DNA from 2 places in the Mesorhizobium sp. P160219 genome. Region 1 is predicted to be linked to the other one. Evidence: predicted binding sites of a transcription regulator. Region 1 holds the regulator's gene; the other holds the start of a gene.

Region 1 (5,505 bases):
CGGCCCGACCTTACGGACAGGCTGGAAGCCATCCTGGCCACGCCGTCGCTCTATGACGAGGCGCTTCTGCTTTTGGCGCGCAATGGCTTCGACATCGGCGCCGACGCCAGTCGCACGGACTGGCGCGAGACGCGCGTCGAGAACGAAGAAGTGCTGGCTGCCTGGCAAACCGTCTACCGCGACCCGCAGCGCTACTGGATGCTCTACGAACTGGCCGAGAAGCTGGTCGACTTCGAGGATTATTTCCGCCGCTGGCGCTTCAACCACGTCACCACGGTCGAGCGCATCATCGGCTTGAAGCGCGGCACGGGCGGCACCTCAGGCGCCTCCTATCTGAAGAAGATGCTGGAGGTCGTGCTGTTTCCGGAGCTCTGGACGGTCCGCACCCGGCTCTAGAGCATTTCACCGTTTAACGTAAACGGCGAAATGCTCTAGCTCTTTGATTGACGCAATTTCGGACGGAAAACCGCTTCACACTTTTCCTGAAATTGCTCTAGTTTCTCACGTAACCGCGGTCTTCACCGCGAAGCGGGCGTCCTGCCAGGCGCCGGTGCGCAAAATATCCTCCAGCGCTTCGACCGCCTGCCAGACATCGCCATAACCGACATAGAGCGGCGTGAAGCCGAAACGGATGGTCGACGGCGCCCGAAAATCGCCGATCACGCCGCGCTCGATCAGCGCCCGCATCACCTGGTAGCCATGCGGGTGGAGGAACGACACCTGGCTGCCGCGCTGGCTGCCGTCGCGCGGGCTTTCGAGTTCAAGGCCGTAGGCGCCGCATCTGGCTTCGACGAGCTGGATAAACAGGTCGGTCAGTGCGATGCTTTTTCTGCGCACCGCCGCCATGTCGACGTCGTTCCAGATATCGAGCGCGCCCTTGAGCGCCCGCATCGACAGCACCGGCTGCGTTCCGCACAGGAAGCGGCGGATGCCGCTGCCGACGGCAAAGCCCTGCTCGAAGGCAAAGGGCCGCGCATGGCCCCACCAGCCGCTGAGCGGCTGCCTGATATCACCATGGTGGCGCTCGGCCGCGTAGATGAAGGCCGGCGAGCCCGGGCCGCCATTGAGGTATTTGTAGGTGCAGCCGACAGCGAAATCGGCATTGGCACGGTCGAGTTCGACCGGCAAGGCGCCGGCGGTGTGGCAGAGGTCCCAGATGATCAGCGCGCCGGCGTCATGTGCCTTGCGCGTCAGCGCCGCCATGTCGCGCAACTGGCCGGATTTGTAGTTTACGTGGTTGACCAGGATGACGGCAACGCTGTCGTCGATCAGCTCCTCGATTGCGGCCGCGTCGACGCCCTCCAGCCGCAGCCGCGTTCCCGGCCGGGTCGAGGCGACGCCTTCGGCCATGTAGAGGTCGGTCGGGAAACTGTCGCCCTCGGCAACGATGGCCGACCGAGCCGGCCGCATGCCGAGCGCGGCGTGCAGCAGCTTGTAGATGTTGATCGAGGTTGTGTCGCAGACCACCGTCTGCCCGTCAGCCGCGCCGATCAGTCGTCCGAGCTGATCTCCCAGTTCCACCGGCATGTTGAACCAGCCAGCGGTGTTCCAGGCGCGAATGAGGTCGTGCGCCCATTCCTGCGTGGCGGCCTGCTGCAATTCGCTGAAGACGGCTGGTGACGCGGCACCCAGCGAATTGCCGTCGAGATAAATTACGCCTTGCGGCAAGACAAAGCGTTCACGCATGGAGCGCAGCGGATCGGCGGCATCCATTGCTTCGATTGCAGCGAGATCGGGTGTCGTGCTCATGATCCGGCGCCCCTCCATGGACAAACGCGCGCGGCGGAGCCTGCCGCCCAAACATGCCGGCGATCTTGAGTGGTCGCCCTTGAACTGTCAAACATTATATATAATTCACCCATTGAAAGGCTTTGATATATAATGATCCGCCGAGCGTTTATGACTGATGGATCACGATGCTGGATGACGAGCAGACCTCGAAGACGGAAGTGGCCTATCGCCTGCTCAGGCGCGATATTCTTGCGACCCGGCTGGCGCCTGCCGCGCCGTTGAAGCTGAGCACGTTGCGCAACACCTACGGCATCGGCTGGACGCCGTTGCGCGAGGCGCTGTCGCGGCTGGAGGCGGAACGGCTTGTGACCGCCATCAGCAACCGCGGGTTTGCGGTCGCTCCCGTCTCTCGGGCGGAGCTCGAGGATCTGGCGCGTGCGCGGCTGGTGGTCGAACTGCCCCTGCTGGTGGAATCGATCGAGAAAGGCGACCGTGAGTGGGAAGACGCGGTCGTTGCCGCCCACTATCGTCTCTCACGGTGCGGGTCTGTTCTCGACGATCCATCGGATGATGCGGTCGACGCGTGGTACGAAAAACACGATGCCTTCCATGCGGCCCTGCTCAGTGCCGCGACATCCAGCTGGCTGCAGCAGTTCAATGCGACGATTTCCGACCAATTGCATCGCCATCACCGCTTTCTGGGTCTGGCCCCGACGCTGCGCGCCGCCGCCGGCCGCACGGATGGACACCGGAAGGCCGTGGCGGCCCTGCGCGACGCCGTGGCGATCGAACACCATACCGCCCTGATGGAAGCGGCCCTCGATCGCGACGTCGAACGTGCGAAAACTCTGATGACCGCTCACATCGGCTACACGCTGCAGGTCTATGCCCAGAGCGAACCCGGCGCGGATGCTGCGCAGCCCCGTCCGAAAAGGAAGCGGCGATCGTAGCCGACGACGCAGGGCACTTTGTCTTCGTTTCACCCCGTTGCTGGCAACTGGGCGCAGGCGGCGCTCGCAGCGCCGAACGTTACGCTGAACAAAACGTCAACACATTCATTAAACTTTAAAAGGTTGCGGAACACAACTGGAACAGATAGTGTTTGTTCTGGGTTTGTTTTTTCTGATTCTGGTTTCAGAACCCTTGGGGGCCGCGATGCTGACGCGCAAACAACATGAGCTTCTGATGTTCATCCATGAACGCCTGAAGGAGAGCGGAATCCCGCCGTCCTTCGACGAGATGAAGGAAGCGCTCGACCTCGCCTCCAAGTCCGGCATCCACCGCCTGATCACGGCGCTTGAGGAGCGCGGTTTCATTCGCCGGCTGCCGAACCGGGCGCGCGCGCTGGAAGTGCTGCGGCTGCCCGACTCGATCGCACCAGGCCTCAATGCGGCGAGGAAGTTTTCGCCGAGCGTCATTCAGGGCAGTCTTGGTCAAACCGGCCAAGGGCAAGGCGGCCAAGGACAAGGCGCGTTGGGCCAAGGCGGTCTCGGCCGCCAGATCAAGCCGGGCTCGCCGTCGCGTTCGATGTCGGCCGGCAATGACGATGCCGTTTCCGCGATTTCAATCCCGGTTATGGGACGCATCGCCGCCGGCGTGCCGATCGACGCCATCCAGCATCAGACCCATTCGATCTCGGTGCCGCCCGATATGATCATGGGCGGCGAACACTACGCGCTCGAGGTCAAGGGCGATTCGATGATCGAGGCCGGCATTTTCGATGGCGACACGGTCATCATCCGCAATGCCGACACAGCCAGCCCCGGCGAGATCGTGGTGGCGTTGGTCGACGATGAGGAAGCGACCCTGAAACGCTTCCGCCGCAAGGGCGCCTCGATCGCCCTGGAAGCCGCCAACCCGGCCTACGAGACCCGCATTTTTGGACCGGACAGGGTGAAGGTGCAGGGCAAGCTTGTCGGATTGATCCGGCGCTACTGAGCCGGCTTGGGTTTGTACTTTTCACGCTGGTTGTAAGGCGGCAGGCCGCGCGCTTCGCGGGAGAAGCGGCGTTGCTCGTGCCAGGGGCGATACGGCTTGTCGACGGCGAAGCGGATGGTTGGCGCTGCAGCTGCCGATTGCGGATCGAAGAAGACGGCGGCGCTGCCGTCGCGGGCCAGCTGTTTCTTCGTCACGACCAGCACCAGCGGGTCGCGGCACGGATTGTAGGCGGTGGCGTCATCGATGACGATCAGGCTCGCGAAGGCACAGGCCGGCCGCGCCGTCTTGCGGTCTTTCGCAAGCGCTACAATGGCTCCGGAAGGGTGCCGGGCGATACAGAGATCGCCGGTGCAATAGAAGGGCGAGCCGGGCGGCAGATCGAGCGGATCGAGATCGAACCGCGTATCTGTTGACTCGAAAATCTCAGGTGGGATAATGGTTTCGGCCCGCAGCGCCCGTTTCCAATTGTCCGTGGTGAATTCGTTGGAGCGTTCGCGGTTGAGGGCGAGTTCGCCGCCACCGATCGGCATGGCCACCAGATGCGCATCCTCGGATATGAGCACGTCGGGCGTAAGCACCTGCGGCACCGTCAACAGGCCGGCCAGCGCGAAAGGCACGGCCGCCAACCTGAGCCAGGTGGTGGCCATGGTGGCGATGACGAGGGCGACCGCCACCAACAGCACCGAGCGGATGGAGATCAGCCCGACGGCGTCGACCGGCGAGCGCTCGGAAATCCAGGCCGATATAGCGATCATCGCCATCAGACCCTTGCCCATCACATAGAGGAACGGCCCGTCGGCGCCGAACGGCATCGCCAGTGCGCTGAGCACGGCAAAAGGCATGACGATCAACGAAACAATCGGCATCACGGCCAGATTGGCGATCAGGCTGAGCGGCGACACACGCTGAAAATGCCAGATGGCGAACAGCAAGGTTGCACTGCCGGCGATGATCGAGGTCATGGCGAGGCCGCCCATGGCCAGCGCGAATTTTCGCGACAGGAAGCCGACGAAGGAGCGCTTTGCCGGCGGCGTTCTCACCTTGTCGGCGCGGTAATCGGCCCAGCCGGCATAGGCGCCGACAAGGGCGGCGGTGGCAGCAAACGACATCTGGAAGCTGGGACCGACCACCTCGTGCGGCGACACCAGGATGACGGCAATGGCGGAGATCGCCAGATTGCGCATGGTGAGTGCGGCGCGATCAAACAGCACGGCGACAAGCATGACCGCCAGCATGATGAAGCTGCGCTCGGCGGCAACCACGACGCCTGAAATGACGAGATAGGCGGCGATGGAGACGAGTGCTGCCACTGCTGCATATTTCTTGACTGGGCGGCGCGAAGAGAAATCGGGAAACAGCGCAAAGGCGCCACGCAGCAACGCCATGATGGTGCCGGCAACCAGCGCCATGTGCAGGCCGGAGATGGAGATGATGTGGTAGATGCCGGTGCGCCGCATCGCTTCGTTGACCTCGTCCGGGATGCCGGCGCGCACCCCGACAATCAACGCCGCGGCAATCTCGCCTTCGGCGCCGCCGATTTTGCCCCTGATATGGTCGGCAATGTTTTCGCGCGCGTTCTCGATTGCCGAGGAGAGCCGCGCGGTCAGCGGCGGCGGTCCCTGCGTAGCAATGGTTTTCGGATTGCCGAGAAAGAAGCCGCTGCCGCCGATACCGGTGAAATAGCTGTCGAAGGAGAAATCGTAGCTCTCCGGCCGCACCGGACCGGTCGGCGGCAACAGCCTGGCATAGCCGGTGATCAGGGAGCCGGCGGTCATATCGGCGGGAACGGTCCGCGCCGAGAGCCTGACCCGCTCCGGGGCGTAGCGCAGCTCGGGG
Region 2 (5,505 bases), 120 kb from region 1:
GCCTCAGAGCCTCGTTGAGGTTCTCGGCGGACGAAAGATCGACGTTGGAATTCATAAATACTACTCCTGCCTCGCGATGATCGGCCCATCTTGTTCCCCACGGCTTAGAGGCCCGGCAGGATCCAATCAATACGCGGCATTCAAAACACCCCTTGCCAAATCGATAAGTATCGACTTATGCTTTTGCCATGATCGAAGCAGAGATTTTTCGCGCCCTGGCCGACCCGACGCGACGCGCCGTCTACGAGCGGCTGACTTCCGGCGAGATGAGCGTGTCGGAGTTGCGCACCGGCATGAGCGTGTCGCAGCCGGCGGTGTCGCAGCACCTTGCCGTGCTGCGCGGCGCAGGCCTGGTCAGCGAAAGACGCGCCGGCCGCAACGCCTACTATCGCGCCGATCCGCAAGGGCTCGAGCCGCTGCTCGGCTGGATCGAACGCTACCGCGCATTCTGGCCGGAGCGCATCGAAAGACTGAAGGCCGTTTTGAAGGACATGGACCAATGACCGACGAAAAGCAGACGCAGACCGCCAAGGATGCCCTCGCCTTCGAATGCGATCTGCCGGACGCACCGGAAAAAGTGTGGCGGGCACTGACCGTGCCGGACCTCTTGGCGGAATGGATGATGCCGAACGACATCAATCCGGAAACCGGCAGCCGCTTTGCCTTTGCCGGGCCTGAGAAGCCGATCGAGTGCGAAGTGCTCGATGCCGAACCGGGGCGCCTGCTGCGCTATTCCTGGCGCGAGCGTTCCGGCGACGCCAACCGCGAGGAGCTGGAGAGCATCGTCACCTTCACACTCGCCCGCACCGTTTCCGGCGGCACGCATCTGCGCATCGTCCATGACGGGTTTGTCCTGACGCCTGCGGTCGCGATGGCCGGCGCCGGCTGCCGGCTCTGGCTGCGCGCATACAAGCCCAAACCGCCTGTCGCCGCCAACGCGCCACGCCTGTTGCTGCGCGCTGCCTGACCCGGAAAAATCAAAACGGAGACAATGAGATGAGCGGCTTTGCCAATCTGGTGCCGATGGTGATCGAGCAATCGAGCCGCGGCGAACGTGCCTTCGACATTTTCTCGCGGCTGCTGCGCGAGCGCATCATCTTCGTCAATGGCGAGATCAATGACGGCATGTCGGCGCTGGTCTGCGCCCAGCTCCTGTCGCTGGAATCGGACAATCCCGACAAGGAGATCTCGCTCTACATCAACTCGCCGGGCGGCGTGGTGACCAGCGGCTTCGCCATCTACGACACGATGCAATATGTCAGCTGCCCGGTGTCGACCGTGTGCATGGGCTTTGCCGCGTCGATGGCCTCCTTCCTGCTGATGGCGGGAACGCCGGGGCGGCGCATCGCGCTGCCCAATGCCAGCATCGTGCTGCACCAGCCTCTGGGCGGCTTCCAGGGCCAGGCCTCCGACATCCAGCGCCATGCCGAAGGCATTTTGCGCACCAAGCGGCACATGGCCGACCTCTACGCTCACCATTGCGGCCGCACCCACGAAGAGGTCGAACGCACACTCGACCGCGATTTCTTCATGACCGCGAAGGAGGCCAAGGACTGGGGCCTCGTCGACCACGTCTTCGACACCCGCAAGCAGGCAGCGGCCTGATCGGCGGATTGAATGCAGGCCGGTGTTCCCTCAATTTCAACGCCGCTGGTCTGGCCTCGCCTTGAGCGCGGCACTATAGTCTTGCCATGCGCTACCACCTGAACAGACTGACCATAGCCATTGCCATCACGGCGGCGACATCGAGCATGGCCTTTGCCGGGGGCAGCACCAGCACGTCGCGGAAAGGCGCCCTGCCCGGCGTGGCCGGCGACTACCGCATCGCCAAGCCCGCGCCGCAGCCGGAGCCGGACGACGCGCTGCCTGCCGTCGAGAACGGCACGTTCAAGATCGGCGACACCGATGTCAGGATTTCCGGCAGCATCACTGTCGATGTCGGCACGGGTGGGATCAAGCCGCCGCGCCGGTAGCCCCTTCTCCCAGCTACTATACGGGAGAGAAAGCCTGCGCCGACGACTTCCTCGCAAAAGAACAGCCCCGCCGTTGCTTCCGCTAACGGTCGGGGCTTTTTTTGGATTCCAAATCCAAACTGCCGGTAGTGTTATACCGACTTTGATTTCGGATGCTTCGCGGCATTCAGCCGACGATCCGACTAGCCGTCTCTGATTTTTGTGGGATTCGGCAGGTCACGGTTTGTCTGGTGGTTTGTTGGACTGACGCGATGCGTTCGTTTGGACGCATACACTCCAATGCCTTGAAACTACCTGGCACTTATGCCCGCCGCGGCTCCACTAGCAGGTGGAGCCTCAAGGGACTATCCGGTGGCGTCATGCTCCGCTCCTATGTCCGTTGCGACTGGTGTCAATCCGAAGCACAAATCGCAAAAACCTGCGGCGTCTCGCAGGCCGCTATGGGCGGCGAGGCCATCAAAGACGGCCGGCTCCGTTGACTCCGGCAGAGTGCGCCCCTGATTCGACGGCGTCAACCTTGAATAGCCGGTTACGGAAAATGTGATCGCCGGGAGCTTACGTCAGGGTCAGTTTCTGAAACACCCTTGTCAGTTTCTGCACAGCTTTGTCAGGAGCGTGTTCGGTCTTTGTTCTTTCCGCTTGCCCGTTCGCGCGAAAGACGGTTAAACGGCTTTGGTCGAGAAGTGTGGCGTCTCTCGACGTGGCGGCAAAAATACCTACATAGGGAATGGCCGGGAAAACCCGCCGATCCCACTGACACCAGACCTGAGGCGGCGACCGGCGATGGCCGACCATAAATACCTTTCCATTCGCGGGGCACGCGAACACAACCTAAAGAATGTCGATCTCGACCTGCCGCGTGACAGCCTGATCGTCATGACCGGCCTGTCGGGCTCCGGCAAATCGTCGCTTGCTTTCGACACCATCTATGCCGAGGGCCAGCGCCGTTACGTCGAGAGCCTGTCGGCTTATGCGCGCCAGTTCCTCGAAATGATGCAGAAGCCGGATGTCGACCAGATCGACGGCCTGTCGCCGGCCATCTCGATCGAGCAGAAGACCACGTCGAAGAACCCGCGTTCGACGGTCGGCACCGTCACCGAGATCTACGACTACATGCGCTTGCTGTTCGCGCGCGTCGGCATCCCCTATTCGCCGGCGACCGGCCTGCCGATCGAGAGCCAGACGGTTTCACAGATGGTCGACCGGGTGCTGGCGGTCGAGGAAGGCACGCGCCTTTTCCTGCTGGCGCCGATCGTGCGCGGCCGCAAGGGCGAGTATCGCAAGGAACTGCTGGAGCTGCAGAAGAAGGGCTTTCAGCGCGTCAAGGTCGACGGCGTCTTCTATGAGATCGCCGATGTGCCGGCGTTGGACAAGAAGTACAAGCACGACATCGACGTCGTCGTCGACCGCATCGTCGTGCGCGGCGACCTGGCGACACGGCTTGCCGATTTCATCGAAACGGCGCTGAAGCTCGCCGAAGGGCTGGCGGTGGCCGAGTTCGCCGACCGGCCGCTCGACGCCAGCCAGACCGGCGAGGACTCGGTCAACAAATCGAAGAACGAGACGCATGAGCGCATCCTGTTCTCGGAAAAATTCGCCTGCCCGGTTTCCGGCTTCACCATTCCGGAGATCGAGCCCAGGCTGTTCTCGTTCAACAACCCGTTCGGCGCCTGCCCGACCTGCGACGGCCTCGGCAATCAGCGCGCCATCGACGCCAGCCTGATCGTGCCGGACGAAAACGTCTCGCTGCGCGACGGCGCCGTCAGCCCGTGGGCGAAATCGACCTCGCCCTATTATGCGCAGACGCTGGAAGCGCTGGGCAAGGCATACGGCTTCAAGCTCGGCGACAAGTTCAAAGACCTGACCGAAGAGGCCAAGGAAGCCGTCCTGCGCGGCACCGGCGAGCGCGAGGTCACCTTCCAATATGATGACGGCCTGCGCTCCTACAAGACCACCAAGACGTTCGAGGGCGTCATTCCCAATCTCGAACGGCGGTGGAAGGAAACCGAATCCGCCTGGATGCGCGAGGAGATCGAGCGCTTCATGTCGGCGACGCCCTGCCCGGTCTGCAAGGGATACCGGCTGAAGCCGGAAGCGCTGGCGGTGAAGATCGCCGGCAAGCATATCGGCGAAGTCACAGAGCTGTCGATCCGCAAGGCCGACCAGTGGTTCACCGAACTGCCGCCACATCTCAACGACCAGCAGAACGAGATCGCGGTGCGCGTTCTCAAGGAAATCCGTGACCGCCTGCGCTTCCTCAACGATGTCGGCCTCGACTATCTGACGCTGTCGCGCAATTCCGGCACGCTGTCGGGCGGCGAGAGCCAGCGCATAAGGCTGGCGTCGCAGATCGGCTCCGGCCTCACCGGCGTGCTCTATGTGCTGGACGAGCCGTCGATCGGCCTGCACCAGCGCGACAATGCCCGCCTGCTCGACACGCTCAAGCATCTGCGCGACATCGGCAACACGGTGATCGTCGTCGAGCATGACGAGGACGCCATCCTGCATGCCGATTATGTCGTAGACATGGGTCCGGCCGCCGGCATTCATGGCGGCGAGATCATCGCCCAGGGCACGCCGCAGCAGGTGATGGCCAATCCCAACTCGATCACCGGTAAATATCTGTCGGGCGCGCTCGAAGTCGCCACGCCCGGTGTCAGGCGCGAGGCCAAGAAAAACCGCCGGCTGAAGATCGTCGGCGCGCGCGGCAACAATCTCAAGAACGTCACTGCCGAAATCCCGCTCGGCACTTTTACCGCCGTCACCGGCGTGTCTGGCGGCGGCAAATCGACCTTCCTGATCGAGACGCTGTTCAAGGCGGCGTCGCGCCGCATCATGGGCTCGCGCGAGCATCCGGCCGATCACGACCGCATCGAGGGCCTCGAATTCCTCGACAAGGTCATCGACATCGACCAGTCGCCGATCGGCCGCACACCGCGTTCGAACCCGGCCACCTACACCGGCGCCTTCACACCGATCCGCGACTGGTTTGCCGGGTTGCCCGAGGCCAAGGCCCGCGGCTATCAGCCGGGCCGCTTCTCCTTCAACGTGAAGGGCGGCCGCTGCGAGGCCTGCCAAGGCGACGGCGTCATCAAGATCGAGATGCACTTCCTGCCCGACGTCTACGTCACGTGCGACGTCTGCCACGGCAAGCGCTACAACCGCGAGACGCTGGATGTCGTGTTCAAGGGCAAGTCGATCGCGGACGTCCTGGACATGACGGTCGAGGAAGGCGTCGATTTCTTTGCCGCCGTGCCCGGGGTGCGCGACAAGCTGGAGACGCTGAAGCAGGTCGGCCTCGGCTACATCCATATCGGCCAGCAGGCGACGACGCTGTCGGGCGGCGAGGCGCAGCGCATCAAGCTCGCCAAGGAATTGTCGCGCAAGGCGACCGGCAAGACGCTCTACATCCTCGACGAGCCGACCACCGGCCTGCACTTCCACGACGTCGCCAAGTTGCTGGAAGTGCTTCACGAACTGGTCGACCAGGGCAACACGGTGGTGGTCATCGAGCACAATCTCGAAGTCATCA

The links. Region 1 encodes LexA, which represses DNA repair genes until DNA is damaged. Its sites were predicted from a motif close to TGTTCNNNNTGTGTTCNG; they were not measured.
Region 2: uvrA (excinuclease ABC subunit UvrA) is a predicted target of LexA. The motif match lies at 2,590-2,607, and genes of this name have one in related genera.

The regions. Positions count from the first base shown of each region.
Region 1 is NZ_JBYNWG010000001.1:4,351,344-4,356,848, reverse strand. It holds gene kynA (tryptophan 2,3-dioxygenase) at 1-396, shown strand, start outside; gene kynU (kynureninase) at 502-1,749, opposite strand; gene AC3EMP_RS21085 (GntR family transcriptional regulator) at 1,917-2,681, shown strand; gene lexA (transcriptional repressor LexA) at 2,887-3,669, shown strand; gene AC3EMP_RS21075 (ComEC/Rec2 family competence protein) at 3,663-5,505, opposite strand, start outside.
Region 2 is NZ_JBYNWG010000001.1:4,235,155-4,240,659, reverse strand. It holds gene AC3EMP_RS20465 (hypothetical protein) at 1-55, opposite strand, end outside; gene AC3EMP_RS20460 (ArsR/SmtB family transcription factor) at 189-503, shown strand; gene AC3EMP_RS20455 (SRPBCC family protein) at 500-967, shown strand; gene AC3EMP_RS20450 (ATP-dependent Clp protease proteolytic subunit) at 997-1,605, shown strand; gene AC3EMP_RS20445 (hypothetical protein) at 1,752-1,973, shown strand; gene uvrA (excinuclease ABC subunit UvrA) at 2,757-5,505, shown strand, end outside.